2 regions of the Cronobacter universalis NCTC 9529 genome follow, and region 1 is predicted to be linked to the other one. Evidence: riboswitches for the same ligand, from Rfam matches in the RefSeq annotation. Region 1 holds a riboswitch; the other holds the start of a gene.
The links. Region 1 has a riboswitch for thiamine pyrophosphate ahead of thiC (phosphomethylpyrimidine synthase ThiC). Riboswitches for the same ligand answer to the same signal wherever they lie in the genome.

Region 2: another riboswitch for thiamine pyrophosphate. It lies ahead of thiB (thiamine ABC transporter substrate binding subunit); the one in region 1 lies ahead of thiC (phosphomethylpyrimidine synthase ThiC).

Annotation. Positions count from the first base shown of each region.
Region 1 covers NZ_CP012257.1:352,435-360,187, forward strand. Annotated here, with positions in the region: gene thiG (thiazole synthase) at 1-722, opposite strand, end outside; gene thiS (sulfur carrier protein ThiS) at 724-924, opposite strand; gene AFK65_RS01640 (HesA/MoeB/ThiF family protein) at 914-1,663, opposite strand; gene thiE (thiamine phosphate synthase) at 1,656-2,288, opposite strand; gene thiC (phosphomethylpyrimidine synthase ThiC) at 2,288-4,189, opposite strand; TPP riboswitch at 4,306-4,415, opposite strand; gene AFK65_RS01655 (Rsd/AlgQ family anti-sigma factor) at 4,468-4,971, opposite strand; gene nudC (NAD(+) diphosphatase) at 5,074-5,847, shown strand; gene hemE (uroporphyrinogen decarboxylase) at 5,889-6,953, shown strand; gene nfi (deoxyribonuclease V) at 6,963-7,634, shown strand; gene AFK65_RS01675 (YjaG family protein) at 7,678-7,753, shown strand, end outside.
Region 2 covers NZ_CP012257.1:765,550-773,302, reverse strand. Annotated here, with positions in the region: gene leuB (3-isopropylmalate dehydrogenase) at 1-64, shown strand, start outside; gene leuC (3-isopropylmalate dehydratase large subunit) at 67-1,467, shown strand; gene leuD (3-isopropylmalate dehydratase small subunit) at 1,478-2,083, shown strand; gene AFK65_RS03500 (sugar efflux transporter) at 2,206-3,384, opposite strand; gene sgrT (glucose uptake inhibitor SgrT) at 3,504-3,668, opposite strand; gene sgrR (HTH-type transcriptional regulator SgrR) at 3,755-5,419, shown strand; TPP riboswitch at 5,455-5,556, shown strand; gene thiB (thiamine ABC transporter substrate binding subunit) at 5,589-6,572, shown strand; gene thiP (thiamine/thiamine pyrophosphate ABC transporter permease ThiP) at 6,548-7,753, shown strand, end outside.

The DNA.
Region 1 (7,753 bases):
TGAAACGCGCGCGCGCCGAGCCCGGCTTCAAACCCGGTACGGCCCGCCTCGACAGCCAGGCGGAACGCGCGCGCCATCGCGACCGGATCGCGCGCCACGGCGATGGCCGTATTCACCAGCACCGCATCGGCGCCCATTTCCAGCGCCTCGGCGGCATGACTTGGCGCGCCGATACCCGCATCCACCACCACCGGCACGTTTGCCTGCGCGATGATAATTTCCAGCAGCGCCCGCGTCTGCAGCCCCTGATTGGAGCCAATCGGCGCGCCGAGCGGCATCACCGCCGCGCAGCCCGCCTCTTCGAGGCGCTTGCAGAGCACCGGATCCGCGCCGCAATAGGGCAATACCACAAACCCCTGCGCGACCAGTTTTTCCGCCGCCCGCAGCGTTTCTATCGGGTCCGGCAGCAGCCAGCGGGCGTCGGGATGGATCTCCAGTTTGATCCAGTGAGTGCCCAGCGCTTCACGGGCGAGCTGCGCAGCGAAGACCGCCTCTTCGGCGGTTTTGGCGCCGGATGTGTTTGGCAACAACGCCACGCCGGATGCCTGCAACGGCGCCAGCAGCGCATCGTCCCGGCGCAGCAGATCCACGCGCTTCATGGCGAGCGTCGCCATCTCGCTGCCGCTCTCACGTATCGCTTCCAGCATCAGCGACGGCGACGCGAATTTACCGGTGCCGGTAAACAGGCGTGATTGAAAGGTTTTATCCGCGATTCGTAACATCTTAGCCTCCTGCGATAACCTGAAACAGCAGCAGGCTGTCGCCTTCCTGCAGGGTGTAGTCGGGCCACTGGCTGCGCGGGAGAATGGTCTGATTGACCGCGAGCGCCGTACCGGGCCTGTCGAGTTTTAACTGCGCCAGCAGCTGCGCCGCGCTCAAGCCCTGGACGCATTGTATGGCTTCATCGTTGAGTTCAATGCGCATGCTTGCCTCCGCAAACCGGGCAGTCCGCCGCGCGCTGGAGCGTCAGGGTGCGCCACTGGCTGGCGCGGGCGTCGAAGAGGCGCAGCTCGCCCTGGTCGGGCCTGATGCCGCACAATAGCTTGATCGCCTCCAGCGCCTGAAGCGTGCCCATCAGGCCCACCACCGGGCCGAGCACGCCGGCGGTGAGGCAGTTACGCTCAGGCTCGCTGTCATCCGGCCACAGGCAGCGGTAGCAGCCATAATCAAAGGGCGGCGCGAAGGTGGCGATTTGTCCGCCCATGCCGACCGCGCTGGCGGTAATGAGCGGCGTGCCGTGCGCCACGCAGGCCGCGTTGATGGCTTGCCGGGTGGTCATGTTGTCGCTGCAATCCAGCACCAGATCGACGCTCTCGACCGCTTCGCGCAGCGCGTCGCCCTCAAGCCGTTCATTCAGCGCCACGCTGTTGATAGCCGGGTTGAGCGCCTGTAAACGACGCGCCGCCACCCGCGATTTCGGCTGTTCGATATCACTGACGTTAAACAGGATCTGCCGTTGGAGATTACTGAGGTGCACCGCGTCGTCATCGGCAAGCCATAGCGTGCCCACGCCTGCGCCTGCCAGATAGAGCGCGGCGGGCGAGCCGAGACCGCCAAGGCCGACAATCAACACGCGGCTTGCCAGCAGTTTTTGCTGGCCATCGATGGCGATATCCTCCAGCAGCAGCTGGCGGCTGTAACGCATAAAATCGGCGTCATTCATCGCCCACCCCCGCCAGTTCGAGTAACCGTTGCGTGGCACCGCGCCAGTCGGGCGCGTGCGTGATGGCGCTCACCACCGCGATACTGCCGACGCCGGTTTCCAGCACCGCGGGCGCGCGTTCAAGGCTGATGCCGCCGATGGCGACCGTCGGATAGTCGCCGAGCCGTTTTACGTGTGCCGCCAGTTGTGCAAGCCCTTGCGGCGCTGAGGGCATCTGTTTGGTCTGCGTGGGAAAGACGTGACCGAGCGCGATATAAGAGGGACGCACCGCCAGCGCCACGTCGATTTCCATATCGTCATGCGTGGAGACGCCAAGCCGCAGTCCGGCGTTGCGAATGGCGTTGAGATCGGCCGTTTCCAGATCTTCCTGCCCGAGATGAACGCCATAGGCCTGATGTTTTATCGCGAGACGCCAATAGTCGTTGATAAACAGCCGGGCGTGGCAGCGCTGTCCCAGCGCAATGGCGGCGGCGACATCGGCTTCCACCTCAGCATCGGTTTTATCCTTGATGCGCAACTGAAGCGTGCGCACGCCAGCCTCCAGCAAACGCGTGACCCACTCCACGCTGTCGACGACCGGATAAAGCCCGAGGCGGCGCGGTACGGGCGCGAACAGAGGCTCCATCACTCGACCTCCTCCTGGCGCAGATAAATATCGCCGCCGCGCGCCTGAAAGCGGTGGGACATCTCCGTCATGCCCGCGTCGATCGCCTGCTTCGCGGCGTAGTCGCGCACCTCCTGGGTGATTTTCATCGAGCAGAATTTCGGGCCGCACATGGAGCAGAAATGCGCGACTTTACCGGACTCCTGCGGCAGCGTTTCATCGTGGTAGGCGCGGGCGGTGAACGGATCGAGCGCCAGGTTGAACTGATCTTCCCAACGGAATTCAAAGCGCGCTTTCGACATGGCGTTGTCGCGGATCTGCGCCCCCGGATGCCCTTTGGCGAGATCGGCGGCGTGGGCGGCAATTTTGTAGGTGATGAGCCCCTGTTTCACATCTTCTTTATTTGGCAGGCCGAGGTGTTCTTTTGGCGTCACGTAACAGAGCATCGCGCAGCCGAACCAGCCAATCATCGCCGCGCCGATCCCGGAGGTGAAATGATCGTAGCCGGGCGCGATATCGGTCGTAAGCGGCCCGAGCGTGTAGAATGGCGCTTCATGACAGTGCTCCAGCTCTTCGGTCATATTGCGGCGGATCATCTGCATCGGCACATGGCCCGGGCCTTCTATCATGACCTGAACGTCATATTCCCACGCGATTTTCGTCAGTTCGCCGAGCGTGTGGAGTTCGGCGAATTGCGCCTCGTCGTTGGCGTCCTGAATGGAGCCGGGGCGCAGGCCGTCGCCAAGCGACAGCGAGACGTCATAGGCGGCGCAAATTTCGCAGATTTCGCGGAAATGCTCGTAGAGGAAGTTTTCACGGTGATGCGACAGGCACCATTTCGCCATGATCGAGCCGCCGCGCGAGACGATGCCCGTCAGACGGCCTGCGGTCATCGGCACATAGCGCAGCAGCACGCCCGCGTGAATGGTGAAGTAATCAACGCCCTGTTCGGCCTGCTCAAGCAGCGTGTCGCGGAACATCTCCCAGCTCAGATCTTCGGCGATCCCGTTAGCCTTCTCCAGCGCCTGGTAGATCGGCACCGTACCGATCGGCACCGGGCTGTTGCGCAGGATCCATTCGCGGGTTTCGTGGATATAGCGCCCGGTGGAAAGGTCCATCACGGTATCCGCGCCCCAGCGGGTCGCCCAGACCAGTTTTTCGACTTCCTCTTCGATAGACGACGTCACCGCCGAGTTGCCGATATTGGCGTTGACCTTCACCAGGAAGTTACGACCGATAATCATCGGCTCCGATTCCGGGTGATTGATGTTGGCAGGAATGATGGCGCGCCCGGCGGCGACTTCGTCACGCACGAACTCCGGCGTGATGTTCTCCGGCAGGCGCGCGCCAAAGCCGTGGCCCGGATGCTGCTGGCGCAGTACCGTCGTGCGAATGCGCTCGCGGCCCATATTTTCCCGGATAGCGATGAATTCCATTTCGGGCGTCACGATGCCCTGACGCGCGTAATGCAACTGGGTGACGCGCTGGCCCGCCTTTGCGCGCTTTGGCGTCAGCAGCCCGCGAAAGCGCAACTCATCCAGCCCGTCATCGGCCAGGCGCTCGCGGGTATACGCCGAACTGCGGGAATCCAGGGTTTCCGTGTCGTTACGCGCGTCTATCCAGGCGCTGCGTAATTTGGTCAACCCTTCGCGGACGTCGATACGCACCGCTGGATCGCCGTAAGGGCCTGAGGTGTCATAAACCGGCACCGGCTCGTTGGGCTCATAGCGCGGGTTCTCTTTGCTGCCGCCCGCAAGCGTCGGGCTCAGGCGGATTTCGCGCATCGGCACGCGGATATCCTCGCGTGAGCCGGTGAGATAGATGCGGTGAGAGTTGGGGAAAGCGGTGCCTTCCAGCGTGTCGATAAAGTGTTGTGCGGCGGCGCGCTGCTCGCGGCGGCCAGGTTTGTTTGATACAGACATAGCGCATTCCAGTTAACGGTCAGGAAGTGGCTTGTCAGAACAACGGAGGAGTAATGGCGTGCGCCCGCGCACCCTGGAGAGGGTCTCAGGGCGAAACGACACCCTGAGCGGGGCAAAATGGAATTACTCTTGTTCCCTTCGCAGGTCTTAACCTGATCAGGTTCCGCGGATCCCGAATTAACGGTCTCAGCCCGTGCTGTCGCACTGGGCACTCCGACAAGATAAACCCCGCAAAAGCGGCGGGGAGATAACTAAACTACTCGTTAATAGTGCCGAACTCAAGCCGGTCGGGCGAGACCTGCTTCGTCATTGGCGCTCTGGCCCAGGTTATTGTCATAAGCCAGCATGATGAGCTTATCTTCCAGCGCGAAGCGGGCGGCGAGCGCCTCGCCGATGCCGGAAAGCGCTTCCTGAAACTCCAGGCAGTTATCGTGATCGATGGCGCTTTCCAGGTGCGTGTCGTAGAAATCCATGATTTGCTGGGTATTGGATTCCAGCTGAGGATAAATTTGCGTGGCGGCGACCAGCGGGCTGGTGCCTTCCATTTCGCTGATGACGCGCTCGTAAATATTGAAATGACCGGCGGAGAGGTAATCCACCAGGCAATGACAGAAATCGTCCAGCGCCTGTTCATCAAGCGCAGTCATCGGCTCCTTGCCGGGTTTGATGCCGACCATCTTGTAATAGGTGACTAACAGATGGTTGCGGGCGCCAAGCCAACGATCAACTAACTCATTACTCCCACCAACGCGTTCCGTCAGACTTTTTAGCTGGTTTAGCATGATCGACTCCATGAGATATAAGATGTAAAAACGCAAATGACCCAAAATATGTAAGAACACTGTTAATAACGTGCCAGTGAAGCAGAGGTAGTGCAATCAATTATGGAACGTACCCTAGAAAATTTAGACCATGGCTGGTGGATAGTCAGCCATGAACAGAAATTATGGCTGCCAAAAGCGGAATTACCTTACGGCCAGGCCGCGGATTTTGGTCTTACGGGCGAAAAGGCGCTGCAAATCGGTATCTGGGAAGACGCGCCGGTATGGCTGGTGCTGCAAAAGCGCGAGGCGGAGATGGCCTCGGTGCGGCAGCTTATCGACCAGGACGCCGGGCTGTTCCAGCTGGCGGGACGGGGCGTACAGCTCGCCGAGTTTTACCGCTCGCATAAATATTGCGGCTACTGCGGCCATGAGATGCACCCGAGCAAAACGGAGTGGGCGATGCTCTGCGGGCACTGTCGCGAACGCTACTACCCGCAAATCGCGCCGTGCATCATCGTGGCTATCCGCCGTGACGATAAAATCCTTCTGGCGCAGCACACGCGACACCGCAATGGCGTTTACACCGTGCTGGCCGGGTTTGTCGAAGTGGGCGAAACGCTGGAACAGGCGGTGGCGCGCGAGGTGATGGAAGAGAGCAATATCCGCATCAAGAATCTGCGCTATGTGACGTCTCAGCCCTGGCCGTTCCCGCAATCGCTGATGACCGCGTTTACGGCGGACTACGACAGCGGGGACATCCGGATAGACACCAAAGAGCTTATCGACGCGGGCTGGTATCGCTACGACCAGCTGCCGCTACTGCCGGCGCCGGGTACCGTGGCCCGCCGCCTGATAGAAGATACGGTGGCGCGCTGCCGGGCAGACGATGAATGACGTGATACAATAGCAGCCTGTCGCTTGAGGAATAAGAAAAAATGACCGAACTGAAAAACGATCGTTACCTGCGCGCGCTGCAACGCCAGCCTGTGGACGTCACCCCGGTGTGGATGATGAGACAGGCGGGGCGTTATCTGCCGGAATATAAGGCCACCCGCGCGCAGGCGGGCGATTTTATGTCGCTTTGCAAAAACGCCGAGCTGGCGTGCGAAGTGACGCTACAGCCACTGCGTCGCTATCCGCTCGATGCGGCGATCCTCTTTTCGGACATTCTGACGATTCCGGATGCGATGGGGCTGGGGCTCTATTTTGAAGCGGGCGAAGGCCCACGCTTCACATCGACCATTACCAACAAAGCGGACGTTGAAAAACTGCCGGTGCCGGACCCGGAACAGGAACTGGGCTATGTCATGAACGCGGTGCGCACGATCCGCCGCGAGCTGAAAGGCGAAGTGCCGCTGATTGGCTTCTCCGGCAGTCCCTGGACGCTCGCCACTTATATGGTGGAAGGCGGCAGCAGCAAGGCGTTTACCGTCATCAAGAAAATGATGTATGCCGAGCCGCAGACGCTGCATTTGCTGCTCGATAAACTCGCGAAAAGCGTCACGCTCTATCTGAACGCGCAGATCCGCGCGGGCGCGCAGTCGGTGATGATTTTCGATACCTGGGGCGGCGTGCTGACCGGTCGCGACTACCAGCAGTTCTCACTGTATTACATGCATAAAATCGTCGACGGGCTGCTGCGCGAAAACGAAGGCCGACGCGTGCCGGTGACGCTGTTTACCAAAGGCGGCGGCCAGTGGCTGGAAGCGATAGCGGAGACCGGCTGTGACGCGCTGGGACTCGACTGGACGACCGATATCGCCGATGCGCGCCGTCGCGTGGGGCATAAGGTCGCGCTGCAGGGCAATATGGATCCATCGATGCTTTATGCGTCGCCTGCCCGTATCGAAGAGGAAGTGGCGTCTATACTTGCTGGTTTCGGCCACGGTGAAGGCCATGTGTTCAATCTGGGGCATGGTATTCATCAGGATGTGCCTCCGGAACATGCGGGGGCCTTCGTCGAGGCGGTTCACCGCTTATCGGCGCCTTATCACCTGTAAGGAGAAACTATGGATCTCGCGACGCTTCGCGCACAACAAATCGAACTGGCATCTAATGTGGTCCGCGAGGACCGGTTAAACGTCGACCCGCCGACGATAATCGGCGGGGCGGATGTCGGATTTGAGCAGGGCGGCGAAGTAACGCGAGCGGCGATGGTGCTCCTGAAGTATCCGTCTCTGGAACTGGTGGAGTACCAGGTGGCGCGCATTCCCACCACCATGCCGTATATCCCCGGTTTTCTGTCGTTTCGCGAATATCCGGCGCTGCTGACCGCCTGGGAAATGCTCTCCAGAAAGCCGGATTTGCTGTTTGTCGACGGGCACGGTATTTCGCATCCGCGACGTCTCGGCGTGGCGAGCCACTTCGGGATGCTGGTGGATGTGCCGACGATAGGCGTCGCTAAAAAGCGGCTGTGCGGTAAGTTTGAGCCGCTCAGCGACGAACCCGGCGCGGTTTCGCCGCTGATGGATAAAGGCGAGCAGCTGGCGTGGGTGTGGCGCAGTAAAGCGCGCTGCAATCCGCTGTTTGTCTCGACAGGGCATCGCGTCAGTATTGATACCGCGCTTGGCTGGGTGCAGCGCTGTACGAAAGGCTACCGGCTGCCCGAACCGACGCGCTGGGCGGATGCCGTGGCCTCCGGTCGTCCCGCCTTTCTACGATGGCAGGAAATTCAGGGGTGATTCAGGTACACTGCCGCTAATTTTCGGTCTGTGAGACGCCACTATGTTACAAAACCCTATTCATCTGCGGCTGGAAAAGCTGGAAGCCTGGCAGCATGTGACCTTCATGGCCTCGCTGT
Region 2 (7,753 bases), 410 kb from region 1:
CCAGGCTGTCAGCACCGACGAAATGGGCGATATCATTGCCCGCTATGTGGCCGAAGGGGTGTAACCATGGCAAAGACCTTATATCAGAAGCTGTTTGACGCCCATGTGGTTCATGAGGCCCCGAACGAAACGCCGCTGCTCTACATCGACCGTCACCTGGTGCATGAAGTGACGTCGCCGCAGGCGTTTGACGGCCTGCGCGCCCATGGCCGTCCGGTGCGCCAGCCGCGCAAAACGTTCGCCACCATGGATCACAACGTCTCCACCCAGACCAAAGACATCAATGCGTCCGGCGAAATGGCCCGCATTCAGATGCAGGAGCTGATCAAGAACTGCAACGAGTTCGGCGTTGAGCTCTACGATCTCAACCATCCGTATCAGGGCATCGTGCATGTCATGGGGCCGGAGCAGGGCATCACCCTGCCGGGCATGACCATCGTCTGCGGCGACTCCCACACCGCGACCCACGGGGCGTTCGGCGCGCTGGCGTTCGGCATCGGCACTTCGGAAGTGGAGCATGTGCTGGCAACCCAGACGCTCAAACAGGGCCGCGCGAAGACCATGAAAATCGAGGTTAATGGCCGCGCCGCGCCGGGCATCACCGCGAAAGATATCGTGCTGGCGATTATTGGTAAAACCGGCAGCGCCGGCGGCACCGGCTATGTAGTGGAGTTCTGCGGCGACGCTATCCGCGCGCTCAGCATGGAAGGCCGCATGACGCTGTGCAACATGGCGATCGAAATGGGCGCCAAAGCGGGCCTGGTGGCACCGGATGAAACCACTTTTCACTATGTTAAAGGCCGTCTGCACGCGCCGAAAGGCCAGGATTTCGACGAGGCCGTAGCGTACTGGAAAACCCTGAAAACCGACGACGGCGCGCAGTTTGACGCCGTGGTCACACTCAATGCCGAAGAGATCGCCCCGCAAGTCACCTGGGGCACCAACCCAGGCCAGGTGATCGCCGTAAGCGACGCCATTCCCGACCCGGCCTCGTTCGCCGATCCGGTTGAGCGCGCCTCCGCCGAGAAAGCGCTGGCTTACATGGGCCTCAAGCCCGGCGTGCCGCTGACCGATGTGGCTATCGATAAAGTGTTTATCGGCTCCTGCACCAACTCGCGCATTGAAGATCTGCGCGCCGCGGCTGAAATCGCCCGCGGCCGTAAAGTGGCGCCGGGCGTTCAGGCGCTGGTGGTGCCAGGCTCAGGCCCGGTGAAAGCGCAGGCGGAAGCCGAAGGGCTGGATAAGATTTTCATCGAGGCTGGTTTTGAATGGCGTCTGCCTGGCTGCTCGATGTGCCTTGCGATGAACAACGACCGCCTGAACCCTGGCGAGCGCTGCGCGTCGACCAGCAACCGTAACTTTGAAGGCCGTCAGGGCCGCGGCGGACGCACGCACCTGGTCAGCCCGGCGATGGCCGCCGCCGCCGCCGTGACCGGCCGTTTCGCCGACATCCGTAGTCTGAAATAAGGGGAACCCCATGGCAGAGAAATTTACTCAACACACCGGTCTGGTGGTTCCGCTGGATGCGGCGAACGTGGATACCGACGCGATTATCCCGAAGCAGTTCCTGCAAAAGGTGACGCGCACCGGCTTCGGCGCGCATCTGTTTAATGACTGGCGTTTTCTCGATGACAAAGGCGAGCAGCCGAACCCGGAATTCGTGCTGAATTTCCCGGAATATCAGGGCGCGTCTATCCTGCTGGCGCGCGAAAACTTCGGCTGCGGCTCGTCGCGCGAGCACGCGCCATGGGCGCTGACCGATTACGGTTTTAAAGTGGTGATTGCGCCGAGTTTCGCCGATATCTTCTACGGCAACAGCTTTAACAACCAGCTGCTGCCGGTGACGCTCAGCGATGAAGAAGTGGATGAGATGTTTGCGCTGGTGAAGGCGAACCCCGGCATTCGCTTTGAAGTGGATCTGGAAGCGCAGGTGGTGAAAGCGGGCGATAAGTCTTATAGCTTTAACATCGACGCGTTTCGTCGCCACTGTATGCTGAACGGGCTGGACAGCATCGGTCTGACGTTGCAGCACGACGACGCCATCGCGGCGTATGAGAAAAAACAGCCCGCGTTTATGGGGTGAGTTTTTACGGTTTATCTGGTATTTACGGCGGGTGCGCGTTGCTTACCCGCCCTACAAACACTTAACCGTATCTCCACAGGGCGGGTAAGCGCAGCGCACCCGCCGCCACACCATCACCGTCCTTACACATCCTTCACCCGGCTCGTCAGCCACAACGCCACCAGCGCTACCCCGGTAATTACCGGGTACACGGCGTAATGCCCGAAGCTCTCCACCAGCGCCCCCTGCACCACGCCCGCCAGGATCACGCCTGTCGAAATACTGTTGCTGAACAGCGTGGTGGCAGAACCGGCGCGCCCCGGCATCAGATCCTGAAACCAGATCATCCCAATCCCCGCGACAATCCCGATAAACAGCGCGTTAAAGAGCTGCAACCCCAGCAGCGCCTCGCGGCTGTGAAAGAGATTAAGCCCGGCGTAAAACAGCACGCCCGCTCCCACCGCCACCAGCATCATCGGCTTTTTACCGAACCGCTTCACGTAAAAACCGGCCAGCAGCATCGCCGGGATCTCAAGCCCCGCCGCGGTGCCCATCAGCACGCCCGCGAGGCTCTCGGGCAGCGCCAGCTCCTGGCTCACCCACAGCGGCATATCGATGATATACATCGTATTACAGGTCCACATCAGCACGGAGGCGATAAACAGCATCCGCACGTTCTTATCCTTCCAACCGCTGACCTGCGTGATCGCCACATCGGCAGGCTGCTCAATACGCGCCACAGACGGCAGCGCGAAAAAGATAATCCCCAGGCTCAGGATAAAAATCCCGGCGGCGATTAAAAACATGGTGGTAAAGCCGAAACTCAGCGCCAGCATAAACGACAGCGGCGGCCCGATAACCCATGCGAGCGAGAGCTGGGCGCGCATCACCGAGCTGAACATCACCGCCTCGCGGGCGGAGTTATCGGCATACTCGCGCGCCAGCGCGAAAAGCTGCGGCATGGCGGTATTCGCAAGCGACGCCAGCAGCACGCCTGCGGTAATCAGCGTCAGATAATGACGATTAAAGGCGAACAAAACGCAGTTGCCGACCGCCATCAGGCAGCAAAAAAGGATCAGCTTGCGCCGGTCGCCCCGGCTGTCGGAGCGCTTCGCCAGCAACAGGCTGACGGCAATCCCGGCAATCGCGTTCACCGTATAAAACAGCCCGACCCAGAACGGCGGCGCGCCGACTTCCCGGCTTAAAAACAGACTCAGCGTCGGCGCCTGCAGCGCGCCCGCCACACCCATCATAAAGGCGACGACCATAAAGGAGAGATAGACGACATTGAGACGTCGGACGAACGTAAGAAACCACAGCATCGGGCGCATCCTTTCGGTTGGGGCGGGTTGAAACGTGTTCATGATAGACGAAAAAAGCCAGCAGTAGCACACTGCTGGCAGGTGAAAAGCACCAATACTCAGTTACACGTGATGTCCGCTTAGCGGCGTTTAAACGTCATCGGGAGTGTCACCTCCCACTGCATGATCTCATCGAGCATTCGTTGCGGCGTTTTACCGTTCAGGCGGGCCAGCCATGAACCGGAAAGACGTTGCGTTGCGCTGAAATACTGCTGATAAAACCTGCCTGTTGACGACGTTTTCATAAGCCCCTCCGCTTTCATCGAAGAGAAGTATTGCCGTAATATAGGGAATATTAAATTGATGAGTTTCGAGCAGGAGTTCCCCTTTTATGCCTTCAGGTCGTCTGCAACAGCAATTCATCCGCCTGTGGCAATGCTGCGATGGCAAGCCCCAGGACACCACGCTGAACGAACTGGCCGAGCTGCTGAGCTGCTCGCGCCGCCACATGCGCACGCTGCTGAACGCCATGCAGGCGCGCGGCTGGCTGACGTGGGAAGCCGAAGCCGGACGCGGCAAACGCTCCAGGCTGCGTTTCCTCTATACCGGGCTCGCGCTCCAGCAGCAGCGGGCGGAAGATCTGCTGGAGCAGGACAGGATCGATCAGCTGGTGCAGATCGTCGGCGACAAATCCGCGGTGCGCCAAATGCTGCTCTCGCACCTGGGCCGCAGCTTCCGCCAGGGACGCCATATTCTGCGCGTGCTCTATTACCGCCCGCTGCAAAACCTGCTGCCCGGCAGCGCGTTGCGCCGTTCAGAAACCCATATCGCCCGGCAAATTTTCAGCGGCCTGACGCGCATAAACGAGGAAAACGGGGAACTGGAAGCCGATATTGCGCACCACTGGCAGCGTATTTCCCCTTTTCACTGGCGCTTTTTCTTACGCCCCGGCATCCATTTTCATCATGGCCGCGAGCTCGATATGCTGGATGTCATCAGCTCGCTACAGCGCATCTGCGCCCTGCCGCTCTACGCGCATATCCGCCAGGTGATCTCCCCCACGGCCTGGACGCTGGATATTCACCTGAGCGAGCCGGACGACTGGCTGCCGTGGCTGATGGGCAGCGTGCCTGCGATGATCCTGCCGCGGGAGTGGCCGGAGCTGCCGAAATTCGCCAGTCAGCCCGTCGGCACTGGCCCTTACGCGGTGGTGCGCAATAACAGCAACCAGCTAAAAATCCACGCCTTCGACGACTACTTCGGTTACCGGGCGCTGATTGATGAGGTCAACTTCTGGGTGCTGCCGGAAATCGGCGAGGAGCTGAGCTGCGCCGTTCAGCTTGAAGGCCCGACGCGCGACGCCGACGAAAAAGCCGTGGAGAGCCGCCTCGAAGAAGGCTGCTACTACCTGCTGTTTGATTCCCGCTCGCGCGTCGGCGCCATGCCGGAGGTGCGCCGCTGGATAAGCTCGCGCTTTACGCCCGCCCGCCTGCTGCACCGCGCCGCGCCGCACTATCAGCGCATCTGGTTTCCGGCTTACGGCCTGCTGCCGCGCTGGCACCACGCGCCGCAAATCCCTGAGGCGCGCAAACCCGCCGGGCTTGAGCGCCTGACGCTTACCTTCTATGGCGACCACAATGAAAACCGCATTATCGGCGCGCTGCTGCGCGACATTCTGGCGCAGGAGCAGGTGGAGCTGGAACTGCGGGAAGTGAGCTATGAGGAGTGGTATCAGGGCGACATCACCAGCGATTTGTGGCTTAACAGCGCCAACTTTACGCTGCCGCTCGATTTCTCGCTGTTCGCGCACCTGTGCGAAGTGCCGCTGATCCAGCGCTGCATTCCGCTCGACTGGCAGGGCGACGCGCAGCGCTGGCGCACCGGATCGCTGAACCTGCCGCAGTGGTGCCGCACGATGCTCGAGCGTCAGGACATTCTGCCGCTGATCCACCACTGGCTGATGCTACAGGGCCAGCGCAGTATGCGCGGCGTGCGGATGAACACGCTCGGCTGGTTTGATTTTAAATCCGCCTGGTTTGCGCCGCCCGAGCCGTAACCCTTTCGCAACAATACGCAAATCATTACAATGGGCCGTTCTCAACGGGGTGCTGCCGGCTGACCGGTGCGCTGAGATAATACCCGTCGAACCTGATCCGGATAACGCCGGCGAAGGGATTTGAGGCTACCGCTCAAAATCCTTTGCCCCCATTTGATAAAGGTGCAAAGTGTTAAAAAAACTGCTTCCCCTGCTGGCGCTCGCCGCCGCTCCGGCTTTCGCCAAACCCGTTCTGACCGTCTACACCTACGACTCCTTCTCCTCGGAGTGGGGCCCTGGCCCGAAAATTAAAACCGCCTTTGAAGCCGACTGCGGCTGCGAGCTGAAATTCGTGGCGCTGGAAGATGGCGTCTCGCTGCTTAACCGTCTGCGCATGGAAGGCAAAAACAGCAAAGCCGATGTGGTGCTGGGCCTGGATAACAACCTGCTTCAGGCCGCGACCGCGACCGGGCTGTTCGCGAAAAGCGGCGTTCCGGCGGGTGAGGTTAACGTGCCGGGCGGCTGGAACAACGACACCTTTGTGCCGTTCGACTACGGCTGGTTCGCCTTCGTCTATGACAAAAACAAGCTGAAAAACCCGCCGAAAAGCCTGAAAGAGCTGGTTGAGAGCGATCAGAAATGGCGCGTCATCTATGAAGATCCGCGCACCAGCACGCCGGGGCTGGGCCTGCTGCTGTGGATGCAGAAAGTCTATGGCGATAAAGCGCCGGACGCCTGGCAGAAGCTCGCCGCGAAGACCGTTACCGTCACCAAAGGCTGGAGCGAAGCCTACGGCCTGTTCCTGAAAGGCGAAGGCGATCTGGTGCTGAGCTACACCACCTCGCCCGCCTACCACATCATTGAAGAGAAAAAAGAGAACTACGCGGCGGCGAACTTCAGCGAAGGCCACTATTTGCAGGTGGAAGTCGCCGCACGCACCGCCGCCAGCAAACAGCCGGCACTGGCGGAAAAGTTCCTGAAGTTTATGGTTTCGCCCGCGTTCCAGAATGCGATCCCCGCGGGCAACTGGATGTACCCGGTGACCAACGTCGCGCTGCCGGAAGGGTTTAACGCCCTGACCCGGCCGCAGACCACCCTGCAGTTCACCTCACAGGAAGTCGCCGCACAGCGCGCGCAATGGACGAGTGAATGGCAACGCGCCGTGAGCCGCTGATCCCCGGCTGGCTCTGGCCCGGCCTCACCGCCGCCCTCTTGATGGCGGCGGTGGCGCTGGCGGCGTTCGCAGCGCTCTGGACGCACGCGCCGCACACCGACATACGCGCGCTGCTGCACGACAGCTACCTGTGGCACGTGGTGCGCTTCTCGTTCTGGCAGGCGTTTCTCTCCGCCCTGCTTTCCGTCGTGCCCGCGATCCCCCTCGCCCGCGCGCTCTACCGCCGCCGCTTTCCGGGGCGGCGAATGCTGCTGCGCCTGTGCGCCATGACGCTTATCCTGCCGGTGCTGGTGGCGATTTTCGGCCTGCTCAGCGTCTACGGGCGCAGCGGCTTGCTGGCCGCGCTCTGCGCGACGCTCGGCATCGAATGGACGTTCTCGCCTTACGGCCTCCAGGGCATCCTGCTGGCGCACCTCTTTTTTAATATGCCGATGGCGACCCGCCTGCTGTACCAGACGCTGACGCAGATCCCCGGCGAACAGCGCCAGCTCGCCGCACAGCTCGGTATGCGCGGCTGGGATTTCTTCCGGCTGGTGGAGTGGCCCTGGCTGCGCCGCCAGATCCCGCCGGTGGCGGCGCTCATTTTTATGCTCTGCTTCGCCAGTTTCGCGACGGTGCTGGCGCTTGGCGGCGGGCCGCAGGCGACAACCATTGAGCTCGCCATCTACCAGGCGCTGAGCTATGACTACGATCCGGGCCGCGCGGCGCTGCTGGCGCTTATCCAGATGGGCTGCTGCCTGTCGCTTATCCTGTTAAGCCAGCGGCTCAGCAAGGCGATCCCGGTCGGCGCGACGCTGGTGCGCGGCTGGCGCAACCCGGAGGATTCGTGGCGCAGCAAGCTTACCGATTCCGTGCTGATTGGTGCCGCGCTGCTGCTTCTCCTGCCGCCGCTGCTGGCGGTGCTGGTGGACGGCCTGCGCGGCGACATCGGCCATGCGCTGGCCGACCCGGCGCTGTGGGGCGCGCTCTGGACGTCGCTGCGTATCGCGCTCTGCGCGGGGGCGCTGTGCGTTATCCTGACCATGATGCTGCTCTGGAGCACGCGCGAACTGTATCTGCGCCAGCGTCGTCTCGCCGGGCAAAGCCTGGAGCTCTGCGGCGTGCTGATCCTCGCGATGCCGGGCATCGTGCTGGCGACCGGTTTTTTCCTGCTGCTGAATGCCACTATCGGGCTGCCGGAG